DNA from 3 places in the Bradyrhizobium sp. CIAT3101 genome. Region 3 is predicted to be linked to each of the others. Evidence: predicted binding sites of a transcription regulator. Region 3 holds the regulator's gene; each other region holds the start of a gene.

Region 1 (6,728 bases), 3.6 Mb from region 3:
CTATCTCACTGTCACGGTCGACGACGATGGTCCGGGCATTCCCGTCCATCTGCGCGAGGAAGTGTTCAAACCGTTCCTGCGGCTCGACAATGCCCGCAACCAGGACGAAGGCGGCACCGGCTTGGGGCTCGCGATCGCCCGCGACATCGCCCGCTCGCATGGCGGCGACATCACGCTGGGCGACAGCCCGATGGGCGGGTTGCGGGCGAGTGTCAGGATTCCGGTGTAGCTGCGATAGCCCCGCCTACTTCGGCAGCAGCGCCTTCAGCTTGTCGACGTCGCGGACGTTCATCTTGAAGCCGCCGGGCATCACGATATCGCCGGGCTTCTGGTCGGGCTTGCAGGCGCCGAGCCATTTCGCCTCCAACGTCATGGTGGAGTCGCGCCCGGCGGCACCGGCGGCACCGCCTTGCGCATGCGACGAGGTCTTCACCGTGTAGGCCGAGTTGAAATCGCCCGTGATCTCGGCGTGCGAGGTCGTCGACATGCCGGCGACGCTGCACTCGGAATCGCTGACATAGCCGGTCGCGGTCTTCTTGATGTCCTGCTTGGAGCAGACCTGCTTGGCCATCGGCGAGATGTTGTTGTTCATCTCCTTGTCGACAGCCTCGTCGGTGCAGTGCTGCATGGTCATTTCCGGCATCGCCGAGCCGGTCCTGACCATCTTCAATTCCCAGAGACCGGCCTTGCGAACCGGCAGATCGTCGGCGAAGGCGCTCGCCGCCGACAGCACGAGGCAAACGGCTGATCCGAGCAAAGCAAGCTTGCGCGTCATGCGAGAGACTCCCGGCTCAGATGTCGTAGCTTTTTCTTTGGCGTGACCTTAGTCGTTCCGAAAACGCCTCAGTAGAGCGTGCGGATCGGCCGATCGGCGGCGCCGTAGGGCACCCAACGGCAGGCGAACGAGATGTAGCCGCCCTCATAGGCCTGCACTGCGAGGAATTTCACCACCTTGCCGTACCGCGCACAGTGGTCGACCGCGACCTGGCGCGCATCGGTCTGCGTCGCCATGGAATAGGCGATGATGCCGCCGGTGTCGTTGCCCTTGAAGGGCGGCACCGGAAAGATGTCGGCCTGCGCCGACTGGCTCGCCACCGAGAAAACCAGGCTGGCAAGAAGGCCCGCGGCCGCAATGATTCGCATTCCCGTCACTCCGATTGATTGGCGCCAGTTTACGGTGCCGGCGCGGCGGTGGAAAGAACGGAAGGCCGGTTGACGGCGCCGTTGTGAGCAACTCCTGGCCAAGTGTTGCCGTGCTGCACTTGACCTCCCCCGCCCTTCGCGGCACCGTCCCACCTTCACAGATCATGCTGTCTGGATTGCCCATGCGCGCCTCGACCTCCCTGAAATCGCTTCGTTTTGCCGCCGTTCTCGGCCTCATGTTCGGAGCGTTGTCGCTCGGTGAGGCCAGGGCCGCCAATCCGCTGGAGCTGAATTTCTGGCTCAGCGGGCCTCGCTATGACGGCAATGTCGCCGAGTGCGACAGGGCGCTGCCAACGATCGCGAGCCAGTTCTCCGAGAAGGAAGGCTCGTTCTGGAATTCGCCTTTGCGGATCGAGGGCTTCGCGGCTGTCCATGAGACCGCGTTCCGGCCCTGGGCGTCCGACAACATTCCGCGCCGCTACTGCACCGGCGAGGCCATGCTGAACGACGGCAAGGTGCGCAAGGTGCACTTCTCGATCATCGAGGACGGCGGCTTCGCCGGCTACGGTCAGGGCGTCGAATGGTGCGTGGTCGGGCTCGATCGCAACTGGGCCTACAATCCGGCCTGCCGCGCTGCCAAGCCCTGATTCGAAGGTCCCTGATCCGAAGGTCCCTGATTCGGACCGATCAAGCAGGCGATTGGCCGTCGCCTGAATTTTGTTCTTGAAATGTTCTTGTTGCCTGCTAGGCTTGTTGCACAGTCTAGTTGAGGGGCGTTGCCATGTTTCATTTTAGATTGCATTCGTTCTCCCGCCTTGTGATCTCACTGACCCTCCCCCTGATTCTTGCCGCCGGGCTGATCTCGCTGTCCGGTGGCGCGAAGGCGCAGGACAAGCGCCAGAACGCGCCCGGTGAATTCGATTTCTATGTGCTGTCGCTGTCGTGGTCGCCGTCCTTCTGCGCGGAGGCGGCCGAGCGCGGCCGCGGCGGCGGACGCTCGAATATCCAATGTGAGGGCCGGCCCTATTCCTTCGTGGTGCACGGACTGTGGCCGCAATATGAGAACGGCTTCCCCGAATATTGCCAGCGGCCATCGCCGCGGCTGAACCGCAACATCGTCTCCACGATGCTCGATTTGATGCCGGCGCCGGGGCTGATCTTCAACGAGTGGGACAAGCACGGCACGTGCTCCGGGCTCGACGGCCGCAATTATTTCGAGACCATCCGCAAGGCACGCGCCGCGATCAAGATTCCGGCCGAATATCTCGACCTGTCGCAAGCCAAGACCGTGGCGCCGGGTGAGGTGGAAGAAGCCTTCATCAAGGCCAATCCGGGCCTCAGCGATGCGGCCATCTCAGTCACCTGCAATCGCACCCGGCTCTCCGAGGTCCGCATCTGCCTCAGCAAGGATCTGCAATTCCGCGCCTGCGAGGAAATGGAACGTCGCGCCTGCCGCCGTGACCAGGTGACGATGCCGCCGGTCAGGGGTGGGTAGCCCAGGCTGTCGTAGCTCTTTGCTCAGGCCCTCACGTGGCGTAGTGCTCTTCGCATGAACTATCGCCACGCCTTTCACGCCGGCAACTTCGCCGATGTCATCAAGCACATCGTGCTGGCGCGCATCCTGACCTATCTGCAGGACAAGCCGGCCGCCTTCCGCGTCATCGACACCCATGCGGGCGCGGGTCTCTATGATCTCGACAGCGACGAGGCACGCCGCAGCGGCGAATGGCTGACGGGGATCGCGCGGCTGATGCAGGCGCGCCTCACGAACGAGACAGTCGCACTGACCAAGCCGTACATGGATATCGTTCGCGCCTTCAATCCGAAGGGCGAGCTCAAGGCCTATCCGGGCTCACCTTTGATCGCGCGCGGTTTGATGCGGCCGCAGGACCGGCTCGTCGCTTGCGAGCTCGAACCGAAGGCACGCAAGGCATTGATCGACGTGTTGCGGCGCGACGAACAGGCCCGCGTGGTCGATCTCGACGGCTGGATGGCGCTGCCGGCGTTCGTGCCGCCGAAGGAGCGGCGCGGACTCGTGCTGATTGACCCGCCGTTCGAGGCGAAAGACGAGTTCGAAAGACTGGGCGAGGCCTTCTCCACCGCGTTCGCGAAATGGCCGACCGGTATCTATGTAATCTGGTATCCCGCCAAGAGCCGCCGCGCCACCGACACACTGGCGCAACTCGTGGCGCGGACCGCAGTTGCAGCAAAGACTCCGGGAAAATGTCTGCGGCTCGAGTTCAGCGTTGCACCACAGCTTGATGGCGCAGCCCTCACCTCGACCGGACTCTTGATCGTCAATCCGCCCTACACGCTGCAGAGCGAGCTCAAGACGATCCTGCCCGAGCTGGAAATGCCGCTCGGTCAGGGCGGAGCTGCCAGATTCCGATTAGAGGTACCCAAGCCCTAAGCTGCCGCCATTCTTGGGAAAAATATGCAGTAGCGGTAGTCAATCTGCAAAGAACCGTATTATGCTATTTGCGTGACTGGCTTTACGTTCCGCTTCCGCGAATGGTTGCGGCGGAGTGAAGGCCTAAGAAAGATCCAGTCGGACCGAAGGGTCTGCCCAAGGATGGCCAGCTCTCCCGGGCTTCGTGATGCCCGGTCATGTCGCGACGCGTGTCTGCGTTGCGACGGAGGAGCAATGAGGGGGAGTTTCCCGATGGCCAATACGGGAACAGTTAAGTTTTTTAACGGCGAGCGCGGCTACGGTTTTATCAAACCGGACGACGGCGGTCGCGATGTATTCGTTCACATCACCGCTGTTGAGCGGGCGGGACTAAAAGACCTTGCCGAAGGACAGCGTATCACTTTCGAAGTCGAACCGGACAAGAAGGGGAAAGGGCCGAAGGCGGTCAATCTCGTGATCCTTTCGTAGCGGACCTTTCCCAAAACACCTGGCGCAAAAAAAGTCCCGGCCGCGAGCGGCCGGGAGACTGTTGTCCGGTATTTTCTTATTTGGCTATCAGAAGTGATAGTTCACGCCTGCGCGAACAACGCTGGCGCTATAGCCGTTTGACACGCCTGTAATTGCGAACTGGCTCGACGACAGATCGATGTAGAGATATTCGAGCTTCGCGCTCCAGTTCGGCGCGAAGCCGACTTCCGCGCCGACGCCCGCGGTCCAGCCGGCGGTGGTGTGCGATTCCGTCCAGCCGAAGGTCTGCCCACGCAGCTCGCCGAAAGCGAGGCCGGCGGTGCCGTAGACCAGGACGTTGCTGAACGCATAGCCGGCGCGACCGCGCAGCGTGCCGAACCAGGGATTGGAGAACTTCCACGGCGCGAAAGTGTCGTCGGCGCCGGCTGCCTGGATGTCGCCCTCAACGCCGAACACCCACGGGCCGTTCTGGAAATTGTAGCCTGCCTGCACGCCGCCGACGAAGCCGGAGGGCTTTACGGACGTGTTGCTGACCGAGCCCCATTCATAGCCGAGATTGGCGCCGAGATACGGGCCGGCCCAGCTATAGCCATTGAGCGGCTGATTGACGGTATAGGGCGCACGCTGCCCGTAACTGAGATCGGCGGCCTCTGCCGACGCCGTCCAGCCGGCTGCAACCAACGCGGCTGCGCCCACAACGAGCCTCTTCATCACACACTCCAACGCAACTTGCCGCAACCGGCTGCGATGCCCGCGCCGCCGCGCAAGGCCAGACCGCATGGTTACGGAACCACCACTTTTTCGCGTAAGATTTATCGAGAGTTTTAAGTTAAAGGGCTGTTAAGACCCGTTACCGCGCTGTTAACAGACTTAAGGAAGCGTTACCGGGACCTGCGCCGCCATCCTGTGCGTGCGGCACGGCCGGAACTTCAAATCGGCTCCCTCAGCGCCTAAATTCGCACCATGGTTCACGATTCCACCGACAATCCGGACGACCGCGCGCGCAAGTCACCGCGCGCCGCGACCTCCGACGTCCCGCCCCAGGAGACTTCGCACGAGACAGCGCCGCCCGACCTCGATCCCGCCACCAGCGGCGGCGATGAGGAGGACGACGGCCGGCTGCCGGATATCCTGGAAGAGAGCGGCGCGATCGGCGAAGAGCCGCTGGCGACCGGTCACGAGGCGATCGAGCGCGCGGTCCGCCTCGCGCCGACCTCGCCCGGCGTCTATCGCATGCTCAGTGCGAATGCCGACGTGCTCTATGTCGGCAAGGCCAAGAACGTCAAAAAGCGCCTCTCCAACTATGCACGCCAGAGTGCGCCGCTGCCGGCGCGCATCCTGCGCATGATCGCGGCCACGGTGACCGTGGAGATCGTCTCGACCACGACCGAGACCGAGGCGCTGCTGCTGGAGGCCAACCTCATCAAGCAGCTGCGACCGCGCTTCAACGTGCAGCTGCGCGACGACAAATCGTTTCCCTACATCCTGATCACCGGCGACCATTGGGCACCGCAGATCCTGAAGCATCGCGGTGCGCAGACCCGCCCCGGACGTTATTTCGGCCCGTTCGCCTCTGCCGGCGCCGTCAACCGCACCATCACCGCCCTGCAGCGCGCATTCCTGATCCGCTCCTGCACGGATTCCTTCTTCGAGAGCCGCACCCGGCCCTGTCTGCTCTACCAGATCCGCCGCTGCGCCGGTCCCTGCACCCGCGAGATCGACTTCCCCGGCTACACCACGCTGGTGCGCGAGGCGACCGACTTCCTGTCCGGCAAGAGCCAGGCGGTGAAGCAGGAGCTTGCAGGCGAGATGGAGAAGGCCTCCGGCGAGCTCGAATTCGAGAGCGCGGCGCTCTATCGTGATCGCCTCGCCGCGCTGTCGGCGATCCAGTCGCAGCAGGGCATCAATCCGCGCACCGTGGAAGAGGCCGACGTGTTCGCCATCCATCAGGAAGGCGGCTTCTCCTGCGTCGAAGTGTTCTTCTTCCGCACCGGCCAGAACTGGGGCAACCGCGCCTATTTCCCGCGCGCGGAAAAGACCTTCACGCCGGAGGAAGTGCTGGGCTCCTTCCTCGCCCAGTTCTACGACGACAAGCCGCCGCCGAAGACCATCCTGCTCTCGCACGAGATCGAGGAGATGGAGCTTCTCGCCAATGCGCTGTCGATCAAGGCCGGCCACAAGGTCGAGGTCGTCGCGCCCAAGCGCGGCGAGAAGAAGGAGCTCGTCACCCACGCGCTGACCAATGCGCGCGAGGCGCTCGGCCGCAAGCTCGCGGATACCGCGACCCAGAGCCGCCTGCTCGACGCCATGGCCGCGACGCTGAGCCTGCCGCATGCGCCCAAGCGCATCGAGGTCTACGACAACAGCCACATCCAGGGCACCAATGCGGTCGGCGCCATGATCGTCGCGGGCCCCGATGGCTTCGTCAAAAACCAGTACCGCAAGTTCAACATCAAGTCGGAAGGGATCACGCCGGGCGACGACTTCGCCATGATGCGCGAGGTGCTGGAGCGCCGCTTCAAGCGCCTGATCAACCCGCCTGAAGAGGGCGCGGCCAAAGCCAAGGACGACGACTTCCCGCAATGGCCCGACCTCGTCATCATCGACGGCGGCCGCGGCCAGCTCAACGCCGTCCGGGAGATCTTCACCAATCTCGGCCTGACCCAGGTGTCGCTGATGTCGGTCGCCAAGGGGCCGGACCGGGATG
Region 2 (6,728 bases), 2.9 Mb from region 3:
CTTCGGTCGGAATGATGACGCTCAGCATGATTGAGACTTCGATGTCCGCAATTCGGGAGAAGCGTAACTCGTTATGATGTTGTCATAAACACGCTGCGGTGCCGAGTGCAACTTTTCGGCTGTGCCCTCGGCGTGCGATGGTAAACTCGCGCGGGCCCGGCGCAGCCGAATATGTCGTGCGCGGGGGCCCAAATTGCCGAATGTTTCGGCGAATATCGGTTTCGCGAGCTTTAAGCAGGGCGTTTCTCTGCCGATATCGCGGGTGACAGCTGTTCCCGTGCGGATGGGAAAAACCTGCAGCCGCCGTTGCGCAGAACGGGATCAAGTCCAATGAACGCCGATCAACTCCCTGTTGCCGCAACACTCGCATCGCCGAAGCCGGCCGCCGCGCCGACCTTGCGGATCCGCGCCGTAATGCTGGGCGAACGCATCAATCCATCGGGGCTCGAGATCGGGCCGACGGTCTCCTCGACGCCGGCTGCCTTTCGGGTCCACGGCGGCCTCGCCGTGATCTTCCGCTACGGTGTCGTGGTGCTGATCGGCCTTCTGCCTTCGGAGGAGAAGGTGCTGCTCGACAGTCTCAAGTCCCGCGTGACTGGCGAGCTCAGCCCCCACGAAGAGGAGACCGCGCAGGCTCAGCTTTGCCACGATGAAAATGCCGAGGCGATCCAGCCGGGCGGGCCGATCAACCTCTCGAAATTTTCCGACGAGCGGCTGCTGCTGATCGCGGACGCGCTCGCCAAGAGCACGTCGCTGGCGCGCGACGAACGCCGCGTCGCGGCGGTCTTCGACGTCATCGAGCCCTTCGCGCGGGAGCTCGCCGAGAAAGGCCGGACGTCGCGACGACGCAGGGGCATCCTGCAGCTCATCGGCAATGCGCTGCTGGTCCAGCAGCGCGTCGCCGGCCGCGTCGCGGTGGCCGAAAAGCCCGACGCGCTCTGGGAAAAACCGCAGCTCGATCGCCTCTATGCGCGTCTCGAAGACGAGTACGAGCTGAAGGAACGCCTCGACACGCTCGAGCGCAAGCTCACGGTCGTCGCAGAAACGGCCGATGCCCTGACCGACATCATCGACACCCAGCGCTCGCTACGGCTCGAGATCGCGGTGGTGGTGCTGATCGTGATCGAAGTGGTGATTGGCTGCATCCAGATCTTTGCCGGGAGGCACTGAGTGCTCGCCACGAGTCCGGTATCGTAGGGTGGGCAAAGGCGCCCTTGCGCCGTGCCCACGATTTCTGAATGACGAGGAAGATCGTGGGCACGCTCCGCTTTGCCCACCCTACGATACTGTCCTCGTAGCTTGCAGCACCGCAACGCAATGCCGTGCGATCGTCAGTTCCTCGTTGGTCGGGATCACGAAGACATCCGCGGCGCTGTCGCCGGCATTGATCCGCTCGCGCGCTTCGACATTCGCGGCCGCATCGATGCGCACGCCGAGCCAGGCGAGCCGTTCGCTGATCGCGCTGCGAATCTCCGTGGCGTGCTCGCCGATGCCGCCCGTGAACACGAGACAGTCGAGCCCACCGAGTGTGTTCGCCATCATCGCGACCTCCTGCGCGGCACGGAAAGTGAAGAGATCGACCGCTTCCCGTGCCGAAGCCTCGCCGCTCGCCAGCAGCGTGCGCATGTCCGCAGAGATGCCGGAAACGCCGAGCAGGCCGGACTCGTGATAGAGCAGATTCTGCAAATCCCCGGTGGTCATCCTCTCGTGCTGGAGCAGATAGAGCAGCACGCCGGGATCGATGGTGCCGCAGCGCGTGCCCATCACGAGGCCGTCGAGCGGCGTCAGTCCCATCGTGGTGTCGATGCTGCGGCCGTTGCGCAACGCGCAGAGGCTGGCGCCATTGCCGAGATGGGCGATGACGGTGCGCCCGGCGGCGAGCTCCGGTGCGATTGCTGCGAGCCGGCCTGCGACATATTCGAACGAGAGCCCGTGAAAGCCGTAGCGTCGGAGGCCGCGCGCCTCAAAGCGTCCAGGAATGGCGAAGCGGCTGGCGGGGGGCGTCATGCTGTGATGAAACGCCGTGTCAAAGCACGCGATCTGCGTGAGCGGGGGACGGATCGCCCGGAGGGCGCGGACCGGTGCCAGGCAACGGGGCTGATGCAACGGCGCCAGCGGTGTCAGGGCTTCCAGCTTCGCCTGGACGTCGTCCGTCAGCGCGATCGGGCCGGAGTAATCCGGACCGCCATGGACGATGCGATGCCCCACGGCGCGCAAGCACCCTTCGCCAAAGCGGTGCTCGATAAAGGCGATAACGTCCGCGAACAGATGACCACCATCCGCATCCGACGCTTCTCTCCGCTTTTCGAACAGCGTCTCGCCCGATGGACTGCTGGCCACGAGCCGCGGCTTCGCCTCGTGCTCGTCGAGCAGGCCCTTGCAGAGCAGGGCAGGCTCGCTGCCCGAGATCTCGAACAGGCCGAACTTGATGCTCGAGGAGCCTGCGTTGAGGACGAGGACCGACGCCGTCATCAGATCACCGCGCCTTGCCCGGCCAGACCCAGTCGCGGATCACGGGCATGTCCTCGCCGTGCTCGCGCACGTAACGCGCATGCTCGAGCAGCGCGTCGCGGAACCGCTGCTTCACATGCGCGGCCTTGGTCGCGAGATCAGGCACGCGCTCGATCGCCTCGATCGCGAGATGATAGCGGTCGAGCCCGTTGAGCACGACCATGTCGAACGGCGTCGTCGTGGTGCCTTCCTCGGCGAAACCGCGCACATGCATGCCGGCATGGTTGGTGCGGTTATAGGTGAGGCGGTGGATCAGATAGGGATAGCCGTGATAGGCGAAGATGACAGGCTTATCGCGCGTGAACAGGCTGTCGAAATCGCGATCGCTGAGGCCATGCGGATGCTGCTCCTTCGGCTGCAGCGTCATCAGGTCGACGACGTTGACGACGCGGATCTTCAGGTCCGGCAGCGCCTTGCGCAGCAGGTCGACGGCGGCGAGCGTCTCGAGCGTCGGGACGTCGCCGGCGCAGGCCATCACCACATCGGGCTCGCCATTCGCGTCCTCGTTGCCGGCCCAGGGCCAGATGCCGATGCCCGCATCGCAATGCGTCGCGGCCTCCTGCATCGACAGCCATTGCGGCGCCGGCTGCTTGCCGGCGACGATGACGTTGATGCGGTTGTAGGTGCGCAGGCAGTGGTCGGCGATCCACAGCAGCGTGTTGGCATCCGGCGGGAAGTAGATGCGGACGATGTCGGCCTTCTTGTTGGCGACGAGATCGACGAAGCCGGGATCCTGATGGCTGAAGCCGTTGTGATCCTGCCGCCAGACATGCGAGGTCAGGAGATAGTTCAGCGAGGCGATCGGCCGCCGCCACGGCAGATGCCGCGTCACCTTCAGCCATTTGGCGTGCTGGTTGAACATGGAGTCCACGATGTGGATGAAGGCCTCGTAGCAGGAGAAGAAGCCGTGGCGTCCGGTGAGCAGATAGCCCTCGAGCCAGCCCTGGCAGAGATGCTCGCTCAAGACCTCCATCACGCGGCCGTCCTGCGCCAGATGCACGTCATAAGGTTCGATCGGCTCCATCCAGACCCGTTCGGTGGCGTCGAACACCGCATCGAGCCGGTTTGACGCGGTCTCGTCCGGGCCCATGAGGCGGAAGTTGCGGTCCTCGGCGTTGAGGCGGATGACATCGCGCAGGAATTTGCCGAGCTCGCGCGTTGCTTCGCCCGTTACGGAGCCTGGCTGTGGCACGTCGACGGCAAAGCTGCGGAAGTCCGGCAGCTTCAGTTCCTTCTTGAGCAGCCCGCCATTGGCATGGGGATTGGCGCCCATGCGGCGATTGCCTTCGGGCGCGATCGCCCTTAGCTCCGGGATCAGCGCGCCATTGGCGTCGAACAGTTTGTTCGGCTCGTAGCTGCGCATCCAGTCTTCGAGAATCTTCAGATGCGCCGGGTTCTCGCGACAGCTCGCGACCGGCACCTGATGCGCGCGCCAAAACCCTTCGACCTTCTTGCCGTCGACCTCCTTCGGGCCGGTCCAGCCCTTCGGGCTGCGCAGCACGATCATCGGCCAGCGCGGCCGCTCCACGCTCGTCCGCCCGTCGCGGGCCTGCTGCTGGATCGAGCGGATGCTGGCGAGCGCGACGTCGAGCGCGTCCGCCATGGCCTGGTGCATCAATTTGGGATCGTCGCCCTCGACGAACAGCGGCTCGTGGCCGAACCCGTGGAAGAGATCGCGGATTTCGCCGTCGGGCATCCGGCCGAGCACGGTCGGATTGGCGATCTTGTAGCCATTGAGGTGGAGAATCGGCAGCACCGCGCCGTCATGGGTTGGGTTCAGGAACTTGTTGGAATGCCAGGACGCCGCGAGCGGACCGGTCTCGGCCTCGCCATCGCCGACGACGCAGGCGACGATGAGGTCGGGATTGTCGAAGGCCGCGCCATAGGCGTGCACCAGCGCGTAGCCGAGCTCGCCGCCTTCGTGGATCGAGCCCGGCGTCTCCGGCGCCGCGTGGCTCGGAATGCCACCGGGAAAGGAGAACTGCCTGAAGAGCTTTCGCAATCCGTCCGCATCGCGCGGGATGTTTGGATAGATCTCGCTGTAGCTGCCTTCCAGATAGGTGTTGGCGACCATGCCCGGGCCGCCATGGCCGGGACCGCAGACATAGAGCACGCTGAGATCCTGCTCGCGGATGACGCGGTTGAGGTGGGCGTAGATGAAGTTCAGCCCGGGCGTCGTGCCCCAATGGCCGAGCAGGCGCGGCTTGATGTGCTCGGGCCGCAACGGCTCGCGCAGCAGCGGATTATCGAGCAGATAGATTTGCCCGACGGAGAGATAGTTCGCGGCACGCCAGTAGCGATCGAGCAGGTCGAGGTCGCTGCTCGCGGCGGACGATTGTTGTTGATTTGTCATATTCCTGACGACCTTCACTCGGGATCGTCACCAACCGAGTTCCGGCGAGATCGATCCCAAAATTGATACTTGCTCGCATCAAACGGGGATCGGCCTCACGCGGTGTTGCGTGAGGTCAAAGGTCGGCGCGTGAAGATTGGGCAGCGCTACTGTGCATGGGGTTGTTTTCGCGTTTTTCATTCTTGTTCTTGATTTGTTCCTTTGGCATGCTATCTTGGCTTCATGAGTCCAGCTTCTTCTTCTGCTCTCAAGCACCCGCCGGTCACGGCGCCCTCCGAGCCGGCGGGTGCGCCTTCTGATTTCCCCGAACTTGCGGTCGCCATCGACAAGCAACGCAGGCGAGGGCGTGGCGCGCAATCCAATGCCAGCGGCCGCTTTGAGGCCGAAGCGCGCGTCGCCTTCGACGACGGCTGGCAGAGCCTGGAAGAGCTGCCGCCGTTCAAGACGACGGTCGGCGTCGACACCTCGCGCAAGGTGATCACCCGCAACGAGTCGCCCGACATCGGCTTCGATCGCTCGATCAATCCCTATCGTGGCTGCGAGCACGGCTGCGTCTATTGCTTCGCGCGGCCGACGCACGCCTATCTCGGCCTGTCGCCGGGGCTCGATTTCGAGTCAAAGCTGTTCGTCAAGCCCGAGGCGCCGGCGCTGCTCGAGAAGGAGCTCGCGGCCTCAGGCTACGAGCCGCGGATGATCGCGATCGGCACCAACACCGATCCCTATCAGCCGATCGAGCGCGAGCGCAAAATCATGCGCGGCATCCTGGAGGTGCTGGAACGCACCGGCCATCCCGTCGGCATCGTCACCAAGTCCGCGCTGGTCGTGCGCGACATCGACATTCTCGCAGCGATGGCCAAGCGCAATCTCGCCAAGGTCGCGATCTCGGTGACCTCGCTCGACCCAAAGCTCGCGCGCACCATGGAGCCGCGCGCCTCGACGCCGCCGAAGCGGCTGGAGGCGCTGAAGCAGCTCTCGGAGGCCGGCATTCCCACCACCGTGATGGTGGCGCCGGTGATCCCCGCGCTGAACGATTCCGAGATCGAGCGCATCCTCGATGCCGCCGCCCATGCCGGCGTCAAGGAAGCCTCCTACGTGCTGCTGCGGTTGCCGCTCGAGGTGCGCGATCTCTTCCGCGAATGGCTGATGGCGAACTATCCGGACCGCTATCGCCACGTCTTCACGCTGATCCGCGATATGCGCGGCGGCCGCGACTACGATGCCAAATGGGGCGAGCGGATGAAGGGCACCGGGCCAATGGCCTGGACCATCGGCCGCCGCTTCGAGATCGCCTGCGACCGGCTCGGGCTCAACAAGCGCCGCTCGAAGCTGACCACGGATCATTTTGCCCGGCCAAAGCAGAACGGCGAGCAGCTCAGCCTGTTCTGAGGCGCGGAGCGTATGAGGTGTGTGATGAGCAAGGAACTGCCGGCTCCGGTACCGCGGCTCACGGTGATCACGCTTGGCGTCAACGACATCCGCGCCAGCATCGCCTTCTATGACGCGCTCGGGTTTGCGCGCCGGCTGAAGGCGACGGGCGAGGCCGTTGCGTTCTTCGACACCGGTGGTCCGGTGCTCGGCCTGTTTCCCTGGGACCAGCTCGCCGCCGACGCCAAATTGCCGGACGATCCGAGGCCAACGACCTTCCGCGGCATGACCCTGGCCTGGAACTGTGCTTCGCGCGAGGAGGTCGATGCGGTGCTGGCGTTTGCGCTTCGTAAGGGCGCGACGCTGCTGAAGGCCGCGCACGAGACCGATTACGGCGGCTATTCCGGCTATTTTGCCGATCCCGACGGCCATCCCTGGGAGGTCGTCGTCGCCCCCGGCATCGAGGTCGGCGACGACCGGCGGGTGCATCTGGCCGAGT
Region 3 (6,728 bases):
TCTGATGCGGACCAACAAGGACAACTTCCTGCTGAAGGAATGGTTGGCCGCGGACGCCGACCCGCGCGATGCCGCCAGCGCCTCGCTCGGTGACGGCGTGTCGTGCGACGAGTCCGGCTGTGTGACGCCACTCGCCGACGGCCGCATGGTTGCGCAGGCGCTGCGCATCGACGCGCTGGCTGATGATTGCAGTCGCGCCGCGCTGGTCGTGACGGCAAGGCCGGCGCCGCCGGATTGCGCCGCGATGGTGGTCGATCGATCGCGTCTCGCGCGCCAGGGCGCACTGGCGCTAACGCAGCGTGGCGACGGTTTTGCGGTTCAGGGCGTGAGGGCGAGGGGCGCAAACCGCCCCTGGTCGCCGGCGGCGGCCGGTGCGGACGATTTCGACGGAAGCCTTGCGCCGAAGACGGCCGCGCCGCGCAGCAAGGACGCAACGCCCTCGGAGGCCGATCAGCAGGCCGAGGATTGAGCTGGCTGGCTAGAGATACCAGGCCAGCATCGCTTCGAGCCTGCCGTTGCCGATCACCGGCAGGACCACCATCCGGCTCAGCCCGGCTGCGCGAGCCCCCACGGCGGCGATCGAGCCGTCATGCGCGAGGTCGTCGTTGAGCGCGGGCATGCCGGTGGCCCAGGCCCCGCCGATACTGCCTTCGCCCCTGGCGATCGATCTCTGCGCATAGAGCGCGGCGAGGTCGGTCTGGGCGCTGCAATCGCCGGCGCGAAACACCAGCACTGATCGGGCTTCGTTCGGGACCCAGATCTCGAAGCGGCGCGCAATGGGCGTCGCCTGCGCGGAGAGGAACGTCAGCACCCAGGTCCGGTCGGTGCCGGTGCGGTAGGGCACGCCGACGCCGAGATTGATCCCGACCTTGGCGGCGTCCTCCCAACGCAGGAAACTCTTGGCGTCGTGCAGATCCCTGATGATCAGCGGCAGGCCCGCTTTCCAGGTGCGTCCGGGCAGGCCGAAGCCGCGCGAAAATCTGGTGTGACGGGAGTTGAACTCGAACATGTCGGCGCTGCCGTAGTAGCCGTCGACGAGCGCGATCTCGTGCGAGAGTTCGGCATCGTTGTGCCAGAGCTCGATCGCGCCGACATGGGCCTCGTCGTCGCCGCAGAACAGCACCATGACGGCTTGCAGGAATTCGCCGGCAAACACCGGCACGGCGACCCCGCAGGTCAGGCCGGCTTCGAGAGCCTGGTCGGTCCGCTTGAAATAGGAGTTGGCGAACTTTGTGAGGATCACGGGATGGCCGCTCGCCCAGGCCTTGCCGGGAAGGCCCTCGTCATATCCGAAGCGCAAATCCTCGCTGCCAGCCTTGAACGCGGACAGGCCTTCGCTGTAGAGGCCGCCGCCGAATTCCAGCCGCGTCCGCGTTGGATCAGGCACCCAGAGTTCAACGACGCGAATGAAGGTTTTCATCGAGCCTGTCCGCTGCCTCAAGCTGCAAACAGCATCGGCCATTTGCTTGCGGAGCGGACGTTCAAAATTCAGGCAAGGCAGCGCAAACTTCGTGCGACTTGCTGGCGCGATGAGCTCATGATTTCCACAGACGCAAACCAATCCATCTCGCCGACCGCGGCCGGCGATGGACATCTCGATCCTGGCCCGACCTGTCGGCCGGGGATGGCGTCGTCAGCCGATCGGCAGGCGGGTGATGGTCGGCGGCCTGTCGGCGCTGATCTGCGGCTTGTGCTCGCGCTCGCCGAGCGGCTGCGTCACGGGCAGTTGCAGGACGGTTGCGCGCTGGCCTTCGACGAGCTGCGTCACCAGCACGTATTTGCCGTCGGGGAATTCGATCGCGTCGTGATGACGATCGGGAATGTGCGGATCGACCTTGCCGAACTTGCCGACGCGCGAATTGACGGTGCGGGTCCAGATCCAGCGATTGTCGTAGCGGACGTTGTCGGCGAAGGCGAGCTCCGTTCCCGGAAGCAGGCAGACCGCGACGGACATGTCGGCTTCGGAGGCGAAGCCGCGCGTCGAGGTGCCGCGGAAGGTTGTCGTGACGATCGTCTCGCCCACTTCTGCGGGGCGCGTCGCGACAGCATGCAGGCTGTAGTCACACATCGGGGTGCTCCTCAATCGGGATAGAGCACCCGCGCCTCCGCTGAGGCGCAGGCCCCTATCAGAGTGGAAGGCCGCGATCTTATGCTTGTTTGTGGGCAAATCTGCGGCTCGCATCCGCAGAGCGCGATCACATTATCTTTTTCAAATGCGCGAGGAACAAAGCCTGCTCTCGTGCATTCGAACAGCGCGTTGCCTCAGCGGCCTGCGGGCGCCGACCAACCGGAGTATGGCCAGGCCGGTTGTGATGGCCGCTCGACCGCGTTGCGGGCATCGCCGAATTGCGCGCTCGTCGCTTGCGGTTCCTTGCGGGCACGGTGCTGCTGCTGTGCGGCGAAAGCCTGAGACGCTGATGCTGCAATCAGCGCCATCGTGACGGCGCTCAAAACGATCTTGCGCAAGGTGATCTCCTCGGTCTCTGAAAGGCCTGCGAAGCGATGCGTGCTTCGTTGCGGCGTGCCGAGGATGTAGCGCTGGAGAGGGGGCCGGATAATCTGTGCAAAACCAGAAAGACTATCCAGCCGGAGCGGACAATCGTCCGCTCCAATCGTTGATTGCGGTCGCCGATTGCGACGCGCTCAGTACTTCCGGTACAGCCCGATCAGCTTGCCCTGGATCTTGACCCGGTTGGGCGGCAGGATGCGGACCTCATAGGCCGCATTCGCCGGCTCGAGCGCAATCGAGGCGCCGCGGCGGCGGAAACGCTTGAGCGTTGCTTCCTCGTCGTCGATCAGGGCGACCACGATGTCGCCGGTGTCGGCGCTCTCGTTGCGCTGGATCAACGCCATGTCGCCGTCGAGAATGCCGGCCTCCACCATGGAGTCGCCGCGTACTTCGAGCGCGTAGTGCTCGCCCGAGCCGAGCATGTCGGGCGGGACGCTGATGGTGTGGCTGCGAGTTTGCAAAGCCTCGATCGGCGTACCGGCCGCGATCCGGCCCATCACGGGCACCGCCACGGGCCGCTCGCCCTCGTCGGCGGGCGGGCTCGACGTCGTACGCACCTTGCCGAGATTGCCCTCGATGACGCTCGGCGTGAAGCCGCGGCGGCTGCCGGCGGCGGCCTGGAGCTCGGGCAGCTTGATCACCTCGATGGCGCGGGCGCGGTTGGGCAGGCGGCGGATGAAGCCGCGCTCCTCGAGCGCAGTGATCAGGCGATGGATGCCTGATTTCGAGCGCAGATCGAGCGCGTCCTTCATCTCGTCGAAGGAGGGCGGCACGCCGCTTTCCTTCAGGCGCTCGCTGATGAACCGCAGGAGCTCGTACTGTTTGCGCGTTAACATCTCGACCAAAATCCCCCGGTTGATGTCGTTCGATTCCGAGACGCTGAATTCAGCGATAAGCCGCTACATGCTCGAAACAAATCATGAACGGACACTATATGTTCGATACATGTTCCGCAACTGCTTAATTTACCGTGAACGCGGCAAAGTTCGCGGAACGGTTGCGAACGATGCGCTCAGGCGGGCAGTCGCAGCACCTCGCAAGGCGCGCCCGCTTCGGCCTTCGGCGCGAACGGCGCGCGCACGAGAAGTGCCTGTGCCGCAGCGAGATTTGCAAGCAGCGAGGAGTCCTGGTGGTTGACGGGAAGCGCGACGAGCGTGCCGTCATCACGCAGATCGAGGCGCGCGCGCAGATAATCCTCGCGCTGGTCATTGGCGGCGACGTCGCGGCCGAGCACGGCGCGTTCGCGGCGGTGATGAACCATCGAACGGCCGGACAACGCGCGAATCAGCGGCACCATGAACAGGAAGCCGCACACGTAGGATGACACGGGATTGCCTGGCAGGCCGATCACGCGCATCGCCCCGAGCTGTCCATTCATCATCGGTTTGCCCGGCCGCATCGCGATCTTCCAGAACGCCATCGAGGTGCCTTCGTCCTTCAGCGCCTGCTGCACCAGATCGTGGTCGCCGACCGAGGCGCCGCCGGTCGTGATCAGGATGTCGGCACCGGAGTCGCGCGCGCGGCGGATGCCGGCCGTGGTGGCGGCGAGCGTGTCGGCCGCAATGCCGAGGTCGATGGTGTCGGCACCCTCGCTGCGGGCGAGCGCATGCAGGGCGTAGCCGTTGGAATAGACGATCTGGCCGTGGCCCGGCGTGCTGCCCGGCATCACCAACTCGTCGCCGGTCGCGAGAATCGCGACCTTCGGGCGGCGGCGGACGGCCAATTGCGGGTGGTTCATGCCGGCGGCGAGCGCGAGGTCGCGCTCGGTGAGCCTGGCGCCCTTGCGCAGGAGCACGTCGCCCTCGGAGAAATCGATGCCGGCCGGGCGGATGTGCCGCCCGGTGAGGGCTGCCTCCTTGATCGCGATGTGCCTGCCGTCAGCGACAGTGTCTTCCTGGATCACGACCGCATCTGCGCCCTCGGGAACGACGCCACCGGTGAAGATCCGCACGGCTTCACCGGCGCCGACCATTCCTGCAAACGGCCGTCCTGCAGCGACCTCGCCAACGACGGTAAGCTGCGTGTCAATCTTCGCCGCATCGGCTGCGCGGACGGCATAGCCATCCATCGCCGACATCGCCTGGGGCGGCTGCGTCCGCCGCGCCGCGACGTCGCGTGCGAGCACGCGATGAAAGGCCGCCTCGAGCGCGACCGTCTCTTCAGGCAGTGGCTCCGCACCGGCGAGCACCGCGGCGAGCGCGTCAGAAACCGGCATGAGGGCCACGGTGAAAAACTCCAGCTACGCCCGTTCGGGCAAATCAGCGGCGAGAGTTCTAGCCGAGTGCAGGCAAGGAGGCAAAACGACGGTCGCGCAGGATGATTGATCCTGCATCACCCGCGCGGCGATGGAGTGAGAGCATCAGGTCCGCCGGGGCATGGTCCGGAAGGCGAGATAGACGGGCAGGAGGATAGCCATGGCAAGCACGAGGATGATGGAAGCCACGGCCAGCATCCTCAGGTCCCCTCCGGACTGACGTCGGGCGCTTGAGGCCCTTGATCCCTGTCGGGCATCGGATCGGCCTGGGCCTTCAGATCAGCCGCCTTGCTCATCAGCTTGGCGGAAAGCTCGGAATCAGAGGTGGTCCTGGCGAATTTGACCAGCAGGGAGGCCTGCTTGGTGAGGTAGGTTTTGCCCAACACGATGATACGTCCGTTCGTAGAATTCCCAACCGACTCTAGAGTCCGGAAGGGGGCATTCCGTTCCCGGAACTTCGTATAAAAATGCACAGAGCCGTTTGGTTCCTCGTCCGGGTGAAATTGCTCCGGAAACGGCGGTCAGATCCCCAGCGCCTTCAGTGCCATGCCGACGTCGCGGGGCGAGGTGACATGCACGGCCTTCAGCCCGCGGGCGCGGGCGCCTTCGACGTTCGCGGCGAGGTCATCGAAGAACACGATCCGGTTGGCGGGCACCCCCATCGCGGTGACGACGTGGTCGAAGGCTTCCGCATCAGGTTTGCGCAGGCCGATGCTGGAGGAGAGGTACAGCGCGCGGAAATGACCGAGCAGATCGGCATACTCTTTCGAGAAATGGTCGACATGCGGGCGGTTGGTGTTGGAGAAGGCGTAGAGCGGCATCTGCTTCGCCGCGCGCGGCAGCAATTCCGCGATGTCGGGCATCTCGCCGGCGAAGATCGCGTTCCATCCTTCCAGGAATTGCGCATCTGAAATGCCGATGCCGAGCGAGGAGCGCAGCGACTGGAAATAGTCCTCGTCGCTGATCCTGCCGACCTCGTGCAGCCGGTAGGCCTCGCTGTCGCGCTCATAGCGCGTCACGATGGCTTCGGGCTCGAGGCCTGCATGTCCCGCCCAGCAGGCGATCGCCTTGGAGAAATCGATGTCGAGCACAACGCGCCCGAGATCGAACAGAAGCGCATCCGCGCTGCCGGGTGAGAGCGATGTCATTCTATCAGTATCGGTAGGGTTCATGGTCGAATAGCGGGAATGCGCTGAACACACTCGGTGCATTGGTTGCGGTGGCCTGGTGCAGACAGGATTTGTTGACCTCGGCGAACGAGGTGGCGCCAAGCAGCCCAAGGCAGCGCAGCACCTCGTCCTCGAGCAGTTCGAGCATCCGCGTCACGCCGGTCTCGCCGGCCGCCGCCAGGGCCCAGCATTGCAGCCGGCCGATGCCGACGAGGTCGGCGCCCGCCGCGATCGCCTTGACGATGTCGGTGCCGCGGCAGATGCCGCCATCCACCATGATCTTGGCGCGGCCCTTCACGGCGTCGACGATCTCGGGCAGCACATGCATGGCGCCGCGGCCGTGATCGAGCTGGCGGCCGCCATGGTTGGAGACGTAGATCCACTCGACGCCGTGATCGACCGCGATCTGCGCGTCCTCGGCGGTGGCGATGCCCTTGAGGATCAGCGGTATCTTGAACTTGTCCTTGACCATCTTCACGGTCCGCCACTCCAGCCCCTTCTGGAAATCGCCGCCGGTGGCGCGCAGCCGGCTCTCGCGAACGTAGCGCTTGGCGATGTCGCGCTCACGACGGCTGTAATGGGCGGTGTCGACGGTCAGGCAGAAGGCGGCGTATTTGGCCTTCTCGGCGCGGCTGACCACGTCGGCGACGAATGCGTCGTCGCCGCGAACGTAGAGCTGGTACATGCGCAGTGCGTCGGGGGCGGCTTCGGCGGTCTTCTCCAGCCCGGGCTCGGAGACCGAGCTCAGCATGTGCGACGCCCCGAAGGTGCCGGCCGCGCGCGCGACGCTGGCGGC

The links. The regulator LexA, encoded in region 3, represses DNA repair genes until DNA is damaged. The targets are predictions, from matches to a motif close to TGTTCNNNNTGTGTTCNG.
Region 1: a site for LexA is predicted at 1,862-1,879, ahead of QA645_RS37195 (ribonuclease T2). Genes of this name have one in related genera too.
Region 2: a site for LexA is predicted at 5,048-5,065, ahead of QA645_RS34010 (PA0069 family radical SAM protein). Genes of this name have one in related genera too.

The regions. Positions count from the first base shown of each region.
Region 1 covers NZ_CP121634.1:7,953,663-7,960,390, forward strand. Annotated here, with positions in the region: gene QA645_RS37175 (ATP-binding protein) at 1-229, shown strand, start outside; gene QA645_RS37180 (DUF3617 family protein) at 245-775, opposite strand; gene QA645_RS37185 (hypothetical protein) at 844-1,143, opposite strand; gene QA645_RS37190 (hypothetical protein) at 1,326-1,790, shown strand; gene QA645_RS37195 (ribonuclease T2) at 1,925-2,638, shown strand; gene rlmJ (23S rRNA (adenine(2030)-N(6))-methyltransferase RlmJ) at 2,693-3,553, shown strand; gene QA645_RS37205 (cold-shock protein) at 3,806-4,021, shown strand; gene QA645_RS37210 (outer membrane protein) at 4,109-4,732, opposite strand; gene uvrC (excinuclease ABC subunit UvrC) at 4,985-6,728, shown strand, end outside.
Region 2 covers NZ_CP121634.1:7,275,849-7,282,576, reverse strand. Annotated here, with positions in the region: gene QA645_RS34030 (glycosyltransferase) at 1-28, opposite strand, end outside; gene QA645_RS34025 (RMD1 family protein) at 331-1,170, shown strand; gene QA645_RS34020 (acetate/propionate family kinase) at 1,279-2,472, opposite strand; gene QA645_RS34015 (phosphoketolase family protein) at 2,477-4,864, opposite strand; gene QA645_RS34010 (PA0069 family radical SAM protein) at 5,087-6,250, shown strand; gene QA645_RS34005 (VOC family protein) at 6,275-6,728, shown strand, end outside.
Region 3 covers NZ_CP121634.1:4,335,143-4,341,870, forward strand. Annotated here, with positions in the region: gene QA645_RS20405 (ComEC/Rec2 family competence protein) at 1-469, shown strand, start outside; gene QA645_RS20410 (GAF domain-containing protein) at 479-1,420, opposite strand; gene QA645_RS20415 (hypothetical protein) at 1,634-2,068, opposite strand; gene QA645_RS20420 (hypothetical protein) at 2,263-2,466, opposite strand; gene lexA (transcriptional repressor LexA) at 2,644-3,345, opposite strand; gene glp (gephyrin-like molybdotransferase Glp) at 3,522-4,733, opposite strand; gene QA645_RS20435 (hypothetical protein) at 4,964-5,149, opposite strand; gene QA645_RS20440 (HAD family phosphatase) at 5,285-5,911, opposite strand; gene QA645_RS20445 (alpha-hydroxy acid oxidase) at 5,916-6,728, opposite strand, start outside.